Regions from separate parts of the Finegoldia sp. P2-F-LR genome, predicted to be linked through region 2. Evidence: a T-box and tRNA genes for the amino acid it is inferred to sense, from the RefSeq annotation. Region 2 holds a T-box; the other holds one or more tRNA genes.

Region 1 (9,349 bases), 200 kb from region 2:
TGAGTATTTTTCATGGATTTTCTTACCAATTTTTAAACACAAAAATGCCAATATAGGAAGAGGTATTATAGAAACAAGTGTTAAACGAACGTCAACGACGACCATCATTATAATTATTATAAACAAAGGAAATACTGTAGAATCGAAAAATGTAAGAGTTCCAAATCCCATCAAATCGCTTAAACTATTGACATCTCCAGTAGCTCTATTCATAAGTTCTCCGGTTTTGAAAGTTTGAAAATATTTCATGGATTCGTTTAAGTATTTATCCATAAGTCTATTTCTAGTTACATAGTCTATTTCATTCGAAGCTCTGAATGTGTAATAACACCATCCCATTGCAAAAAAATATTTAATTCCTATTACTAAAACATCAATTAAAAGTATAATTAAAAAAGGGTTTAATTCTATCGAATTATTTAATACTCTATCGGTTAATTTCCCTGTTATATATGGAGGAATTAATCCTACCAGGTCACTTAATAAAAGAAATGTAATAGCAAGAATTAATTTGTTTTTGTAATATTTTAGAAACCAATAAAATTTCTTGTACATTTTACCTCCTTCTATTAAAAATTTGCTCTGAAAAATTCAGAGCAAATTTTTATATTGTAAAATAAACATTATTTATAGAATTATTTTCTATTTTGATATTCATCTACTAATTCATCAATAAATTCATCAGTATTCTTAGATCCTACATCTCCAAGATCTCTTTTTCTTACTGATACCTCATTGTTATCAATTTCATTTTGTCCAATTATTAATGAATAGTTCACTTTCTTCAATTGAGATTCCCTGATCTTAAGACCGATTTTTTCACTTCTATCATCGACTTTCACTCTCAATCCACGTGCTTTCATTTTTTGTTGTAATTCATACGCATAATCATTGAATTTATCGCTAATAGGAAGAATTTCTACTTGAACTGGTGATAACCATAATGGGAATTTTCCAGCATAGTGTTCTATTAGTATTCCCATAAATCTTTCTTCACTACCTAAAATTGCTCTATGAATCATTGCTGGACGTTTTTTAGATCCATCACTTGCGATATAAGTCATATCAAATCTTTCTGGCATTTGGAAATCTAATTGAATAGTTCCACATTGCCAAGTTCTGCCAATTGCATCTTCCAAATGGAAATCTATTTTAGGGCCGTAGAAAGCACCGTCACCTTCATTAATTTTATATGGAAGGCCCTTGTGTTCCAATGCACTCTTAAGTGAATTGATTGCTAAATCCCAATCTTCATCTGATCCCATTGAATCTTCTGGACGAGTCGACAATTCAACTTCATATTTAAAACCAAACTTAGAATAAATATAATCACAGAAATCAATAATCTTAGTTACTTCTTCTTCTATTTGTTCAGGTAAACAGAATACATGTGCATCATCTTGTACGAAAGTTCTAACTCTGAATAAGCCATGCAATGCCCCTGATAATTCATGGCGGTGAACTTGACCAAGTTCTGCAACTTTAATTGGAAGCTCTCTGTAGCTGTGCAATTCATCTTTGTAAATCAAAATTGATCCTGGACAGTTCATTGGTTTTATTGCATAATCATCGCCATCTATTTGAGTGAAATACATATTTTCTTTGTAGTGATCCCAGTGACCTGATTGATGCCATAAATCTTCGTTCAAAATCAATGGAGTTTTGATTTGACCATATCCTCTATCTAAAAGTTGTTCTTTCAAGAATTTTTCTAGTTCATTTAACACAACCATTCCATTTGGATGGAAGAATGGGAAACCCGGTCCTTCTTCTTGAATTGAGAATAGCCCCATTTCTTTACCAATTTTTCTGTGATCTCTTTTCTTAGCTTCTTCCATTCTTTCTAAATATTCGTCTAATAATTTTTTCTTAGGGAATGAAATTCCGTAAATTCTTTGAAGCATCTTGTTATTTTCATCACCTCTCCAGTATGCACCGGCAATTGATAATAACTTGAATGCTTTAATATTTTTCACTTCTAATAAATGAGGTCCTCTACACAAATCAACGAAGTCTCCCATTTCATACAATGTAATTGTAGCATCTTCATCAAGATTTTCTATTAAGTCAACTTTATAATCTTGACCTTCTTTCTTAAATCTTTCCAATGCTTCTTCTCTTGAAATTTCAACCCTTACTAATTTAGGATTTTCCTTAACTATTTTTTTCATTTCGGCTTCAATTTTTTCTAAATCTTCAGGTACAAACTTGTGATCTGTATCTAAATCATAATAGAATCCAGAATCAATTGATGGTCCAATTGCAAATTTTGTATTTGGATACAATCTTTGAATAGCATAAGCCATTAAGTGTGATGAAGTATGCCAGAAAACTTGTTTTCCTTCTTCATCATCAAATTTTACAAATTGAACTTCGCAATCTGATTTAATAGTTTCCATTAATCCCATAATTTTACCATCTACAACTGCTCCAACACAGTCTCTTGCTAATCCTTCAGAAATTGATTTGCAAACATCTAATAAACTTATTTCTTCATCAAATTCTTTTACGGATCCATCTTTTAATTTTACTTCAAACATAAATACCTCCTAATAAAAAAGAGACCCTCATCCCGATAGGGACAAGTGTCTCGTGGTTCCACCCTAATTTTTTCTCATTTAACAATAGGCTCCAAATTAGTATTCAGCATACTGATCTCTTAAGTAAAATTTCAGCCTAAGTTTTACTCTCTCTGAAAGTTCTTATATGCTTACTGGGATTTTTCATCGCCTTTATTTTAACTTTTCAATAATTTGGTTAAGTTCTAATAATTCTTGATTACCATTTTCCATATTTCGTAAAGTGAATTTATTTTGCTCAACTTCATCTTGTCCTATTATTATAACATATTTTACGGATAATTTGTCAGCATAATTAAATTTCTTTTTTAATTTATCAGCTTCAAGATAACTCATGCATCTTACAGAAGAATTTCTCAAATCATTCATCAACTTCACTGCATTTTTTTCGTAACCTTTCATAGGAATAATGATGCAATCAAAATTATTTTGTTGACCTTTTACCAAATTTAATTCTTGAAGTTGATAGAATAATCTAGTTAAGCCAATACTCATTCCTACTCCAGGCAACTTGCTTTTAGTAAAATTATTCGCCAGACTATCATATCTTCCTCCAGAACAAATAGATCCTATTTCACGATATTCCTTAAAAAATGTTTCAAATACTGAACCTGTATAGTAATCAAGACCTCTAGTTATCGATAAATTTATTTTAATATTATCTTGATTAACCCCCAAAGATAAAATATCTTCATATACAAATTTCAATTCATCCAGCCCACAAACAAATAATTCATTATCGATATTCAACGATCCCAGTTTTTCGATAATTTCTTGGTTAGATCCATCAATTTTTAAGAAATTTAAAATCGAATCAATTTTTTCATCGTCCAAGTCTAGCTTAGATAATTCTTCTTTAACATTATCTATTCCTATTTTATCTAATTTATCAATTATTCTCAAACATGATTCAAAGTCTTCAATACCTAAATTAGAGAAATATCCATTCAATATTTTTCTGTTATTAAATTGAAATTCAAAATCTGGAACATCTATTGATTTTAAAGCTTCATACATGCATTTTACTATTTCTGCATCATTATATAAGCTCAATTTTTCATTTCCTATAATGTCTATATCACATTGATAAAATTCTTTATAACGTCCTTTTTGATTTCTTTCTCCTCTATACACCTTAGCTATTTGATATCTTCTGAATGGGAATGCTAAGTCTTGCATGTACATTGAAACGTATTTTGCAAGTGGCACAGTTAAGTCAAATCTCAATCCTTGATTTTTTTTACTACTATCAATTCTATACACTTGTTTACTAGTTTCCCCTCCACCTTTTGATAGCAAAACGTCTAATTTTTCTATGGCAGGTGTGTCGATTGAAAAAAATGCATTTTTAATAAAAACATCTTCTATTCTTCTTTTAATTGTATCAAACACCATTTGATCTTCAGGAAGAAGTTCCATCATTCCTGGTAATGTAGATGGTTGAATCATAATTGACCTCCTATTAATTAAAGATTATAGATCCGCGATCTATAAAATCATCATCATCTGTATAATAGTATTTTATATTTTCTTTTTCCAAAATTTCAATAAGCTTATTTTTAAATTTATATTTTTCAAGATTGCCATAAAAAACAATCCCTAAATCATCACAATATCCACAAGTCCCACCAATAAATCCTGTATCATAACCTTCTAGCTTTATTTCCCCAGCATCTATCAGATAAGCCTTAATACTTTGTTTCTGAACATTATTATATATAGATTTATCACTGGTAATCACAAATTTATCAGTAACTATTGTTGAACATTTGGAGTATCCTTGTTTTACCATTATTAATTTCTCATCTTTAAGAAGTTTCAAAATAATAGGATCTACAGATTTTTTATTACATACTAAATAATTTTCAATTGAAAAGTTATTTAACAAGCAATCTTTTGGATATGTGTTCGTTATCTCAAGCTCTGTTACGTATAATGTTATATAATTTGGAAGATATGCCCTATAATGAAAATACGATTCTTGAGTACAAACGAATGCATTTTCATTTATTTTCCTAATTTGCATATCTACATGGTCATTAACTTTTTCATCCATTTTTTTACTATCGAAACTGTAAATAACTTCATAATCATTGTCTTTTAAAAATTTTATCAAGCCTTTTTTAGCTTTAAAACTAATTATCGCAAATTTATTATGAGATTCAACAAACATATCATTCTTTATTTCTAATCTATTTTGATCATCTAAATGTTCTTTTATAATTTCATCGAAAATAAATCCATTGAACTTAAATTTAATTATATCAAATAAGTTTGATAGTGCATAATCCATTAAAAATCTAAAAATTTTAAAAAGTATTGATTTATTAATTTTATCTAAATATATCTCTTTAATTAGCAACTCTTTATTATCTAAATCTAACACCAAATACCCTATTAACTTAGTTTCTTCAAAAATCACGAAATAATTTTTTCTAGATATTTGTTTTTTCAAAGATTTAATTATTGTAGTTCTATTTTTCGCCAAATTTGAATCAAACTTATTTTGAAATAAAACATTATTTCTCAGTTTGTATACAAAATCCGATAACTCCTCAATATATTCATCTTTTAATAAATCAATAAAAATCATATTAACTCCTTTACATATAAAAAAAAGGAAAGTCTATAATAAACTTTCCTTTGGAGGCGACACCCAGATTTGAACTGGGGGTGAAGGTGTTGCAGACCTCTGCCTTACCACTTGGCTATGTCGCCGTATGGAGCGGAAGACGAGACTCGAACTCGCGACCCTCGCCTTGGCAAGGCGATGCTCTACCACTGAGCCACTTCCGCACACATTTTGGTGCCCAGAGCCGGAATCGAACCAGCGACACAAGGATTTTCAGTCCTTTGCTCTACCGACTGAGCTATCTGGGCTTAATGTATCAAACATTACTTTACTAGTATAAACGATTAAATTTGTTTTGTCAAATTTTTTTACAACAATTTAAATCCGACTTTACAATTTACTTATACCTTTGTAATACTCTGTCATTTAACCCATACCACAATGCATCTTCTATAGAATTATTTAAAACAGTTTTCAAAGTTTTAACAATTTTTTTGTACAAATTTTCTAATTGCCACATATTCAAGAATTTTTCTTCAGAAATCACTACACTATCATTAATAGATTTCATCACTAACTGTTTGTCCATCTTGCTATTAATGCTAAATATCTTGTCTTTTAAGATGTTTTCACAATAATTATCTATTATTGAATCTTGTACTCTAAATGCATTTGATTTGTTTTTAATTGAACTAATCATCTTATTTTTTAAAAACTTAGCACTTCTGCTTTCAGTATTATGAAGAAGAATATCCGATTTTTTAATCGTAGATGCTGGAATATGTCTTAATGCATAAAACTCCAACTCATCACTTATATTCTTATTATTAAAGCCTTCAGTATAAGCTTGAAGATAATAAGTGAATTCAATCTTATTAATATCTTCTGATATCAAATCAAAAATAGCTTTAATAATAATTTCTCTATCATTTCTATACGACAAATGATTAATTAAAACATTGTAAATTTTATTAAGAGCGTTATATTTGACATAACAAGGTTGTATTTTGTTTTCTTGTTGAACAATATCAAGCATTAAGTATAAAGCTAATAAATCGTCTTCGAAAAGAAATTTTTTCTCAAGCTTTTTCTTTAAATTGTTCGTGTTATAAGCTTTATACATAACTCCTACTCCTAATTATATTTAAAAAACAAAGGACTTTTGATAGTATCTTTCTGTAGAGAATACTTCAATAGTTTCAAAGATAAAACAGAAAATAGAATAATTCAAACCGTACGCAAAGTCCAAATCTCTTGTTTTATCTTCTGAAATGCTATATTCATCTACTATATCTTCAATATAATTCTTAACCAATGTTTTTAACATCACACATTCATCATTATCTATGCTTATTTGTCTTGTGGTTATTGCTTTTTTGTCAAATATATGATTTTGTGCTAACTTATTCAAAACTCTTTCGTAATTCATGTGATCTTTAAGGTGTTGATTATACCTCCATCTTTTTGCATGTGGAAGACACACATAATCACTTAGATAATGACTTATTACTCCAAGTTTTGTACTTAAAATCTTATTTTGCAATGAATTCAATCTTGTTAAGTCTGTAAATTGAAAAAGATAAATTATAGTGATAATTTCTTTTACAATATAATTTATACTTTCTTCTTTGTAATGTGCTATTAGCTTGTATTTTGGTAAAATATCTGGACTAACAGCTCCCCATTCTAATTTTTTTATATTTAAATTGATTCCATAGGAATCTTTAATGTCTTGATTTATTTCTCTAACAATTCTCTTATGAGTTTCTGGAAAAATATTAATCACTACCTTTCGTCATTGGACATAATATTATTTTAGAGTAATTTAAGTTAAAAGTCAATTACTAACTTTTGCACATAAATACAAGAAAATCGCTAATTCTCAACGATTTTTCGTCTATAACTTCATTTATAAGATTAACAAATTCACTAGAATATTTTTCAGTTAAAAGAGAATAATCTATGTTAAGCGAATGAATTTCAAATTTTTTCATTTCACAAAAAACATTATAGATTAAATTTTTGAAAATATTTTTGTTGTTATTTCTTAAATCATCTGGCAAATTTGCCAATATCACATAATCCGAAGTTATATTAAAAGCGGGAATGATTTTACATTCGCCTTTTTCTATTCCACTTATTTTTGTAAGAGGTTCTAAAATTCTTTCTCCAGCTTTTTCAACTAATTTTTTTGAATTCTCTTCCAGAAGTGAATTTTCGATAAAATATAAAATTGCATCGCTTTGTAGCTCAAAAATATTGCCTTTAACAAATCTTATATCCATAAAATCTACCCCTTTTTATTTACTATATTACCAATATCAATTATAATACAACATAAGAAAAAAGTATATGAAAGGAATCAATAATTATGAATATAGCTATAGTAAGTGAATACAATCCGTTCCATTTTGGGCATTTACATCAAATAGATCAAATAAAAAAAAATTTCCCAGAATCAAATATAATTGCAATCATGAGCGGAAATGTAGTGCAACGTGGTGAATTTTCTATTTTAGATAAACTTCATAAAACTAAAATTGCTTTGGAACACGGAATAGACTGTGTTATTGAAATTCCTTCAGTATTTTCCTTGCAATCAGCGCAAAATTTCGCCTATTACGCTATTAAAATAATAGACACTATTGGATGTAATTATGTTTCTTTTGGAATTGAAACAGAAATAAAAGATCTAATTTCATACAAAGATTTTCTACTAGAAAATGAAGATAATATTAAACAGTTTATACTAGAAAACAAAAATATTTCATATAATAAAAACATAATGATATTTTCAAAGCAAAACTACTCTGAATATTCCGATGAAATATTCAAATCAAATAACATTCTTGCTTTGGAATATATGAAATCATTAGATAAACTACACTCTAAATGTAAAATTCTGCCAATAAGAAGAGCCAATAGCGAATACAATTCAAATTCCTTAGAATGTATTTCTTATAGTGCCTCTTCTATTAGATCTAATTTGAAACTATTAGAAGAATTTAAAGACAAAATTCCATCCTTAACTTACGAATATCTTAAACAAAATTCTATTAGATCTAACAAAAAACTTTTAGACATATTATCTTATAAATTATTTGTGGAAAAGTCAGAATTAGATAATATAACGGGTTATGAGAAAGGATTAGATAATCTTCTATCAAATGCATTGAATGAAAATTATGATGATTTTTTTGAAAACATAAAAAATAAAAAATATACCAAAAATCGACTTCAAAGATTGATTTTAAATTATATTTTAGGAGTAGATAAAAAATTTGTAGATGATATCGTAAATGCAGATATTGAAGCTGTTCGCCTATTGGGATTCAAAAAAAACTTCGATTTTTCCGCAATTAAAAAAAATTGTAAAATTTATTCTTTGAACAGAGATTTTTCAAGTTTATCTGATAATTACAAAAAATTATTTGAATATGATATAAAAGTCAGTAGACTAATATATTCTACAAAAAAGGTTAATGATTTTTATAATTTTCCAGTAATAAAAAAATAGAGAATATTTTGAGGAACCCCAAAATATTCTCTTTATTTTATTGTCCTTGTTGTTTAGTCAAAATTCTTGGACCATCTTTTGTGATAGCTAATGTGTGTTCATATTGGCATGATTTTTTACCATCAATAGTTCTTGCGGTCCATCCATTATTATCGATTTTTAACTTATGAGTTCCCATATTTATCATTGGTTCAATAGTTAATACCATTCCCTCTTGTAATCTAAGACCTCTGTGTTCTTTACCATAGTGAAGAACCATTGGATCTTCATGCATACCTCTGCCGATTCCGTGGCCTGTGAATTCGCGTACTACAGAATAGCCATTAGTTTCTGCTATTGATTGAATTTTAGCTCCTATATCTCCTAGTCTATTGCCAATAACAGCTAATTTAATTCCTTCATACAAACATTCTCTTGTAACATCCATAAGTTTTTGAGTATCTTCGTCTATTTCATCAACTGCATAACTCCAACAGGAATCACTCATCCAACCATTCAATTCAACTACTGTATCTACTTTTAACAAATCACCTGATTTTAAAATATAATCAGATGGATATCCATGGCATATTTCATCATTTACAGAGCAACATGTAGCGTATGGGAATCCCTCAAATCCTATTTGAGCTGGTATTGCTCCCTTGCTTCTAATAAATTTTTCGCAAAAATCATTAACTTGCA
Region 2 (9,349 bases):
ATTCATAAATAATAAGGATATAAATGTTGAATTCGTAGAATTATTGATTTATATTTTAAAAGAATACGCAGATAAATTTCACCACAGAAAAGAAGAAGAAATATTGTTTAAAAAGATGCAAGAAGATTTGGGTAGAATTGGTGAAGTTATGGTTTTGAATGGAATGTTAGTTGAACATGAAATAGCAAGAGGTATAATTTTTGACCTTGGTCAAAGTATTAAAGAATACGAAAAAGACAGATCGGATGAAAATTTTGTTGAAGTAATAGGAAATCTAATGGGATACAGAAGACATTTACAAAAACACATTGAAAAAGAAAATACAGTGGTGTATCCTTATGGAAAGAACAATCTATCTGATGATAGATTAAAAGAAGTTGAAGATGAAACTATAAAATTTTTGGAGGAAAATAAAGAAGTTCATAATAATTTGATGGAGAAAATTGACAAATTATTTAATATGTAATGTATGAGAGGAATTAGGTAATAATTCCTTTTTTATTTGCATAAAATGTAATATTATTGTAACAAATACACACCTTTCATTTATGTTATAATTTAAGGTGGAAGGTGTTTTATGAAAATATTAATAACTACAGATACATACAGACCGACAATAAATGGAGTTGTAACATCTATTGAATCTTTAAAAAAAGCTTTGGATAGATTGGGACACGATGTTAGGATTTTAACTTTTTCAGATAGTTTTAATTCAAAACAAGAAGGCAACATTTATTATATGGGCTCTTTAGGAGCTGGAAAATTTTATCCAGACGCTAGAATGAATAAGTTATTTTATAATAGATTTTATGAAGATATTATGGATTGGAAACCAGATATAGTTCATTCACAAACAGAATTCACTATGTTTATCCAAGCAAAAAAGATTGCGAAAGATTTGGATATTCCACTTTTGCATACTTACCACACTGTTTACGAAGATTACACTCATTATTTTTCTTTGAATAAAAAGATTGGCAAGGAACTTGCAAAACAATTTACGAAACAAATTATTAAAACTACTGACGGTGTAGTAGTTCCAACTAATAAAATATATAATTTGTTAACAGATTACAATATACACGAAGATATATATGTGGCACCAACTGGAATTAATGTTAATAAGTTATCTGAATGTGACGATTTTGATATACGAAGTGGCTATAAAATTCCTGAAGATAAGCATATAGTATTGTTTCTCGGAAGAATAGGTAAAGAAAAAAATATCACCGAGATTCTTCAATATCTTGAAAACATTGATAGAGATGATATTGTGTTCATTATTGCAGGTGCAGGACCATTTCTTTCAGAATTAAAAGATATTTGTTCAAATTCAAAAATAAGAGATAGATTGATATTTACAGGAATGATTGACTCTTCAAAAGTAGGAAACTTTTACTCCAAAGCAGATGTATTCGTATCTGCATCGACATCCGAAACACAAGGATTGACATTTATTGAGTCAATGGCATGTTCTACACCAATAATTTGTAGGCACGATGACTGCTTGGACGGGATGTTGATTGAAGGTAAAACAGGATTCGGTTACGATACAGAAGAAGAATTTATCGATTATCTAAATCAAATTCTGGACAATGAAAAACTTAGAGATAAAATGGGTAAAAATTGTAAACAATTAGTAGATGAAAACTATACTGAAGATTCTTTTGCAAATAAAATTGAGCAGATATATAAAAAGGTAATTGAAAATCATGCAAAATCTGTTCAATAAGATACTCGAGGCTGACAACAAAAAATTTCAGATTATTATCCATGTGCTAAATGCAATTGGAATATTACTTAGTATATGCGTTATGATTTACGCATGGAAAACAGGAATACTTAAAGATATCGATAAGTTTCAAGAATTTATGAATCAGTTTGGGAAATTAGCTGTTCTGATATTTATCTTATTTCAGATTATGCAAGTAATTATCCCAATAATTCCCGGTGGTATAACTTGCCTGGGTGGTGTAATTTTATTTGGATCTTGGATGGGATTTGTATACAATTATGTAAGTATTTGTATAGGGTCAATAATTGTATTTTTTATTGGCAGAAAATATGGTACTCCATTGATTATAGCAATTTTTGGAGAAAGGGCATATAACAAATACATCAAAATTCTTACCAAAAAGAACAGATTTGATCATGCATTTGCGGCTTTGATATTTTTTCCAATTGCACCAGATGATATGCTATGTTACATAGCTGGAACAACAAAAATGAAATTCAAAAAATATTTTTGGATAATTATATTAGGAAAGCCTATGTCTATAGCTCTTTATTCATTAGGATTGGAAGTATTATTTAAGAAACTAGTATTAAGGATTTAAGAATAAATGAAAATTTTGATATATAAAGGTGATTATGATTTAGTAAAGCAAAGTGGAGTAGGTCAAACGATTGAACACCAGGAAAAAGCTTTGAAACTAAATAATATTGACTACACAACCGATGAAACTGACGATTATGATATTGTTCATATAAATACTATAATGCCAAAATCAAAAAAATTCGGACGAAAAGCAAAGAAACAAGGTAAGAAAGTTATTTATTATGGGCATTCCACGATGGAAGATTTTAGAAATTCTTTTCGCGGAGCGAATTTATTGAGCAGACTTTTTAAAAAATGGATTATTAGTTGCTACAATATTGGAGATATTATTATAACTCCATCACAATATTCGAAAAACATACTTGAAGGATATGGAATTAATAAGAAAATATACAGCCTATCGAATGGTATTGACCTTGATAAATTTAAGGGCGACAAAGATAGCAGAAAGAGATTTCGAAATAAGTATAATTTGAAAGATGATGATAAAGTTATTATTTCTGTAGGTCATTTGATGAAGAGAAAGGGTCTGGATGATTTCCTAGAAGTTGCAAGGGAGCTTCCGCAATACAAATTTATTTGGTTTGGTCACACTAATCCTAAACTATTGACTTCTCACATCAAAAAAGCCATTAAAAACAAACCAGATAATGTAATTATGGCTGGATATGTTGATCAAAAAGAACTGGTAGATTGTTATAGAGGTAGTGATTTGTTCCTATTTATGACCAGAGAAGAGACAGAAGGAATTGTACTATTAGAGGCTTTCGCTTCTAAAATAAAGGTTTTGGTAAGAGACATTAAGATTTACGAAAATATGTTTACTGATGGTAAAGAAGTTATCAAAGCAAAAACCAATGATGAGTTTAAAAACAAAATTGTTAATATAATAAATGGCAAATATTCTACTGTTGAGGAAGCATATAGATATGTTAAAGAACGAAGTGTTCAGAAAATTGGAGAAAAATTGAAAAGTATTTATTTAAAATTAGAAGATGGTTAATTTTTAGTGACATCTTAATCTCACAAAAGTATATTATATATAAATGTTTTGTTTAATATTTACATTTATTTACAAAAGAATTTTTTAGCGGTATAATTATATATATAAAACACAAGGTGGTGAGGTTATGCAAATTACAGATGTTAGAGTTAAAATACTAAATATTGATAACAGATTAAAAGCTATTGCTTCTGTTACTTTTGATGACGAAATAGTAATTCATGACATCAAAGTTATAGAAGGCGAAGAAGGGTTATTCTTAGCTATGCCTAGTAGAAAAATCGGTAATAATAAATATCGTGACATAGCTCATCCAATTAGTTCTCCAGCCAGAGAAAAAATTGAAGTAGCAGTTATCAATAAATACAATGAAGAATTTGAAAAACAATCTTCTGAAGAAACTGAGCCAGTGACTGAAGAAAATATAGAAACTGCAGAAAATGAAAATGAATAACACAAAAAGCATCTGACAAGGTGCTTTTTTTAGTTCTTGTAAATCCGAATTCAAAAAATATTTTACATATTTCGTTTGTTTGATATAATAATTAAATATGGTTAATTTTTAATAAAGGAGATATTTTATGGAATTAAAAGTACCGAAAGGATACAAATCCTCTTTGGATTTATTAGAAACACAGAAAGCTATTAAAATTATCAAAGATTTTTTTCAATATAGGTTGTCTGAGACTTTAAATTTGACTAGAGTTTCTGCTCCGTTATTTGTTAGAGCTAATACAGGAATTAACGATAATTTAAATGGTATCGAAAAACCTGTAGGTTTTGAATTCTTGGAAGACGGTTCAATGAGTAGGTTGGAAATCGTACAATCACTTGCAAAATGGAAGAGAATAGCATTAAAAAACTACGAGATTCCAGTAGGAGAAGGGATTTATACGGATATGAATGCTATCAGACCTTCAGAAGTTTGTGACAACACACATTCATTGTATGTGGATCAGTGGGATTGGGAAAAAGTAATTTCAAAAGAAGACAGAAATGTCGGATTTTTAAAAGATACAGTAAGAAATATATATCAATGTTTCTTAGAAACTCAAACAATGTTGATTAATTCTTATGATGATTACAAAAAAATACTTAGAGATGAAATTACTTTTGTAACTACTGAAGAGTTAGAAGAAATGTATCCGGATAATACTTCAGATGAAAGAGAAACTTTGATTACTAAAAAATACGGATCTGTGTTTTTGATTGGAATTGGTGATTCTTTAAAATCGGGAAAATCTCATTCTGACAGATCTCCCGATTACGACGACTGGAGCTTAAATGGAGATATATTAGTTTATAATCCTGTTTTAGACAATTGCCTTGAATTAAGCTCTATGGGAATTAGAGTTGATAAGGATAGATTGATTTATCAATTAGACAAGAAACAAAATAATGATAGGAAAAATTTAGAATATCATCAAATGCTGATTAATGATACACTTCCCCAATCTATAGGCGGAGGTATTGGTCAATCTAGAATTTGTATGTTCTTCTTACAAAAAGCACATATAGGAGAAGTTCAATCATCGATTTGGCCGAAGAAAATGCTTGAAGAATGTGACAAGTTGGGAATTAAATTATTATAATTTAGAGTTATAAAATTAGTTTTATAAGAGAGTTATTTATTTCAATAAATAAGTAACTCTTTTTTTGTAAAATGTTCAATATATGTTTTACTTTTAAATTCTTTTGTAGTATGATTTGTTTATGAAACATTTAAAAAAATATTTAGAAGACAATCCGCCATTGGTATTGATTCTAAGTTTTCTTTTTTTGATTATAGTAGGGTCGTTATTATTGTCACTTCCTATAAGTCAAAATGCAACAAAAGTTCCATACATTGATTGTTTGTTTACAGCAACATCTGCCGTATGTGTAACAGGTCTTGTTACAGTTGCAACGTATAGCGCTTGGAGCGTTTTAGGAAAACTAATTATAATCATTTTAATCCAAATGGGTGGACTTGGTTTTATGACATTTGCAACCTTGATTGCACTTGTCATGGGTAGAAGAATTACCTTAAAAGATAGATTAATTATTAAAGAGCAAACAAATAGTATTGATATGAAAGGAATGGTAAAACTCATAAGATATATACTGATATCTACTTTCACTATTGAAACAATTGGTGCTTTTTTGTTAATGACGAAATTTATACCAATGTATGGATTTAAGGGAATATTTTATAGTTTCTTCCATTCAATTTCTGCTTTTTGCAATGCGGGATTCGATATTTTGGGACCAAATTCATTAATTGATATTAATACTAACTTTTTTATTTTGTTAGTAATTGGACTTTTAATTGTAATAGGTGGTATTGGTTTTAACGTAATACTTGATGTGTTGCACAATGGATTAGATTTTAAGAAATATTCATTGCATTCAAAAATTGTACTTACAACAACTGTGTTGATGTTATCTATAACATCAGTTTTAATTTTAGCTATGGAATTTTTGAATCCAGAAACAATAGGCAATTTAAGCTTGGCAGACAAGATATCTAATTCGGTTTTTCAAGCTGTGACATTGAGAACGGCTGGTTTTGCATCAATTGATCAATCAAAATTATTAGACAGCTCAAGTGTTTTATCTATATTGAATATGTTTATTGGGGGATCTCCAGCAGGTACAGCCGGAGGTATTAAAACGACAACATTTGCGCTGTTAATTATTGTTGCATTGAGCGAAATCAAAGGTCAAGAAGATGTAGAAGTGTTCAATCGTAGAATTAGATTCTCACAAGTAAAAAAAGCTTTAGCTATAATTACTTTATCAATGGTTTGGGTAATTTTTGTTACATTTGCAATTTTAGTTATAGATAAAGCAAAATACTTGGATGTAGTGTTCGAAGTAGTAAGTGCTTTTGGTACAGTAGGACTAACCAGAAGCTTAACTCCAGGAATCAATAGTATTTCTAAAATTTTAATAATTTCAACTATGTATATTGGAAGAGTTGGATCTTTAACAATACTTTATGCTCTATCCAATACAAAAAACAAAAAAGCTTATAAAGAAGCTCACGAAAATATTATAATAGGTTAGGTTTTAAATATGAAACAATTTGTAGTAGTTGGCTGTGGTAGATTTGGTAGAGCATGTGCTATTGAATTATCCAATACTGGTCACGAAGTATTATTAATAGATAATAATGAAGATACTGTAGATGAAATGAGTCGTATTGTAACTCACGCAGTGTATATTGAACATTTGACAGAAAATTCATTGAGTTCAGTCGGTGTTGGAAATTTCGATGTGGCAATAGTTGCTATATCTTCAAATTTTGAAGCATCAATTCTATCTACTGTAGTTTGTAAAAAATTAGGGGTAAAAAAAGTAATCACAAAAGCTAAAGATACTCTTCACGGTAATATATTGCTCAAAGTAGGGGCAGATAGAGCAATAATTCCAGAAAATGACTCAGCGGTAAGACTTGCTAAGAGTTTGATAAGTGATCAAATTTTCGATTATATTGAATTTACAGATGATTATTCAATTGCAGAGATTACCCCAAAAAAAGAATGGATAGGAAAGAACTTCATTGATATTGGTATTAGAAGTAAATACGGTATTAACGTAGTTGCTGTTAAGAATAATGGAGAAATGAATATCAACCCTTCACCAGAATATACAGTAAAGTTTGAAGATTACTTGATAGTAATTGGATCAAATAAAGATTTGGACAAAATTACTGAGACGGGTGACAAAGATGATAACCTCTACTTCAAATAAAATATACAAACACGTAAAATCACTTTATAAGAAAAAATATAGGTACAAGTGTAACGAATTTATAATAGAAGGTTATAAGCTTTATGAAGAAGCGATTAAATCAAATTTAAATATCAAGCAAATAATACTAAGAGAAGGGGAAGAAATTATTGATGGCTGTGTATGTTTTGATTCAAAAACTTTCAACAGTCTCAGCGAAATGAACAATCCTGAAGGTATAATTTGTGTAGTTGATTTTATAGAGAACAAAGATAAGGATACAGATAAAATTCTATTTCTTGAATGTATAAACGATCCAGGAAATTTGGGAACAATAATAAGAAGCGCGGAAGCTTTTGATTATAATAAAATTATTTTATCTGACAATAGTTGCGATATTTATAATTTGAAAACTATTAGAAGTGCTATGGGTAGCTTATTCAGAATAAATATTTCTTATGAAAGTATAGGTGTCTTAGAGAATTATAAATCAAATGGATTTAAAATTTATGAGACATCTTTGGAGAAAAATTCTAAAAGTATTCTTGAGGTTAAGGACAAAGAAAAACATGTTTTAATAATTGGAAATGAAGCAAATGGAATTAGTAATGAAATAAAAAAATACGCTGATGAATTTTTAATAATTCCTATGGACAATGTAACCGAATCATTAAATGCTTCCATAGCTGCTAGTTTGAGCATGTTTTACCTATCAAAATTGACAAATTAGTAGTTATATTATACAATAATTAAAAATGTTGAAGAAGAAAATACAAAACTAGATACAAAGAGAGATATGGTTTGGTGTGACATATTTATCGAATTTTGTTGGTTCGCTTTGAAGTTGCTAATATAGCCGTGTAGAGTGCGTTAAGCTTGCGAGTGATGTTATCATAATTTGGGTGGTACCGCGGAAATACAATCTTTCGTCCCATAGGGGATGAGGGATTTTTTTATTGTTTAAGGAGAAAATAATGAAAGAAGAAATTTTGAAAATTAAAGAAGAAACTGTTGGTTTAATCGATAATGCCAGTGATTTAAAATCTTTAGAAGATATTAGAGTAAAAGTTCTTGGTAAAAAAGGTGATTTGACACTTGTTCTAAGAAATATGGGTAAACTTTCTAAAGAAGAAAGACCGATTATGGGACAATTAGCAAATGAAGTTAGATCTGAAATTGAAGAATTATTGTCCAATAAATTTGAACAATTAAAACAAGAACAAAAAAAGATAAAATTAAAAGAAGAAGAAATAGATGTAACTGCAAATAGAGGTGTCAGAGAAATCTCTCACAGACATCCACTTAATGAAACAATAATCCAATTGGAAAATTTATTCCAAACAATGGGATTTGATATTGTGGATGGTCCTGAAATTGATACAGTGGAAAATACATTCGATTTATTAAATTCACCAAAATATCATCCTTCAAGATCTTTATCTGATACTTTTTATTTGGATGATAAAACTGTACTTAGACCACACACATCAAGTGTACAAATCCGAACAATGAAAGCTCAAAAACCACCTATTAGAATGGTTTCTGCGGGAAGAACTTTTAGATTTGATGATGTAGATGATACACATTCACCAATGTTCCATCAAATCGAAGGATTGGTTGTGGATAAAGGCGTTACTATGGCTAACTTAATGGATACAATCAATATTTTCATCAAAAACTTATTTGGAGAAGAAATAGAAACAAGATTTAGACCACATTATTTTCCATTTACAGAACCTTCAATGGAAGTAGATGTCACTTGCTTCGATTGTAAAGGCGAAGGATGCCCAAGTTGCAATGATACAGGTTGGAGCATGGAGCTTTTAGGATGTGGAATGGTTCATCCTAATGTTTTAAGAAATTGTGGAATAGATCCTGAAGTTTATACTGGATTTGCATTTGGTATGGGAGTTGACAGGATTACAATGGTAAAACACAAAATCGACAATATAAGATTGTTGTACGATAACGATAAGAGATTTTTGGAACAATTCTAGGAGGAAATATGTTATTACCTATTAATTGGCTTAAAGATTACGTCGATGTAGACGAATCGATAAAAACTATTACAGATAGACTTTCAGAAACAGGAAGTCACGTTGAATCGGTTATAGATAAAAGTAAATATTTAAACGATAAATTAATTGTATCTCAAATAAAGAAAATTGATAAGCATCCAAATGCAGATAGATTATCCATAGTCACGTTAGATACTGGCAATTCAGAAATAGAAGTAGTAACAGGTGCAAAAAACATCAAAGAAGATATGTTTGTTTGTTATGCACAGGTAGGGG

What was found. A T-box is a leader RNA that pairs with one kind of tRNA and senses whether it is charged. The one in region 2 lies ahead of pheS (phenylalanine--tRNA ligase subunit alpha), so its partner is inferred to be a tRNA-Phe.
Region 1: it encodes a tRNA-Phe, which carries the amino acid that the T-box ahead of pheS (phenylalanine--tRNA ligase subunit alpha) is inferred to sense. The anticodon was not compared.

Annotation. Positions count from the first base shown of each region.
Region 1 covers NZ_JBRFJF010000001.1:1,834-11,182, reverse strand. Annotated here, with positions in the region: gene ACU68W_RS00070 (ABC transporter ATP-binding protein) at 1-555, opposite strand, end outside; gene thrS (threonine--tRNA ligase) at 636-2,540, opposite strand; gene hisS (histidine--tRNA ligase) at 2,733-4,028, opposite strand; gene ACU68W_RS00055 (DUF6873 family GME fold protein) at 4,042-5,172, opposite strand; tRNA gene ACU68W_RS00050 (tRNA-Cys) at 5,224-5,297, opposite strand; tRNA gene ACU68W_RS00045 (tRNA-Gly) at 5,301-5,375, opposite strand; tRNA gene ACU68W_RS00040 (tRNA-Phe) at 5,384-5,459, opposite strand; gene ACU68W_RS00035 (hypothetical protein) at 5,549-6,274, opposite strand; gene ACU68W_RS00030 (zinc dependent phospholipase C family protein) at 6,296-6,937, opposite strand; gene ACU68W_RS00025 (hypothetical protein) at 6,996-7,436, opposite strand; gene ACU68W_RS00020 (tRNA(Met) cytidine acetate ligase) at 7,523-8,668, shown strand; gene map (type I methionyl aminopeptidase) at 8,706-9,349, opposite strand, start outside.
Region 2 covers NZ_JBRFJF010000001.1:197,084-206,432, reverse strand. Annotated here, with positions in the region: gene ACU68W_RS01010 (hemerythrin domain-containing protein) at 1-466, shown strand, start outside; gene ACU68W_RS01005 (glycosyltransferase family 4 protein) at 578-1,732, shown strand; gene ACU68W_RS01000 (TVP38/TMEM64 family protein) at 1,815-2,336, shown strand; gene ACU68W_RS00995 (glycosyltransferase) at 2,343-3,341, shown strand; gene spoVG (septation regulator SpoVG) at 3,469-3,795, shown strand; gene asnA (aspartate--ammonia ligase) at 3,923-4,933, shown strand; gene ACU68W_RS00980 (TrkH family potassium uptake protein) at 5,055-6,389, shown strand; gene ACU68W_RS00975 (potassium channel family protein) at 6,399-7,076, shown strand; gene ACU68W_RS00970 (TrmH family RNA methyltransferase) at 7,054-7,785, shown strand; T-box leader at 7,805-7,992, shown strand; gene pheS (phenylalanine--tRNA ligase subunit alpha) at 8,030-9,052, shown strand; gene pheT (phenylalanine--tRNA ligase subunit beta) at 9,061-9,349, shown strand, end outside.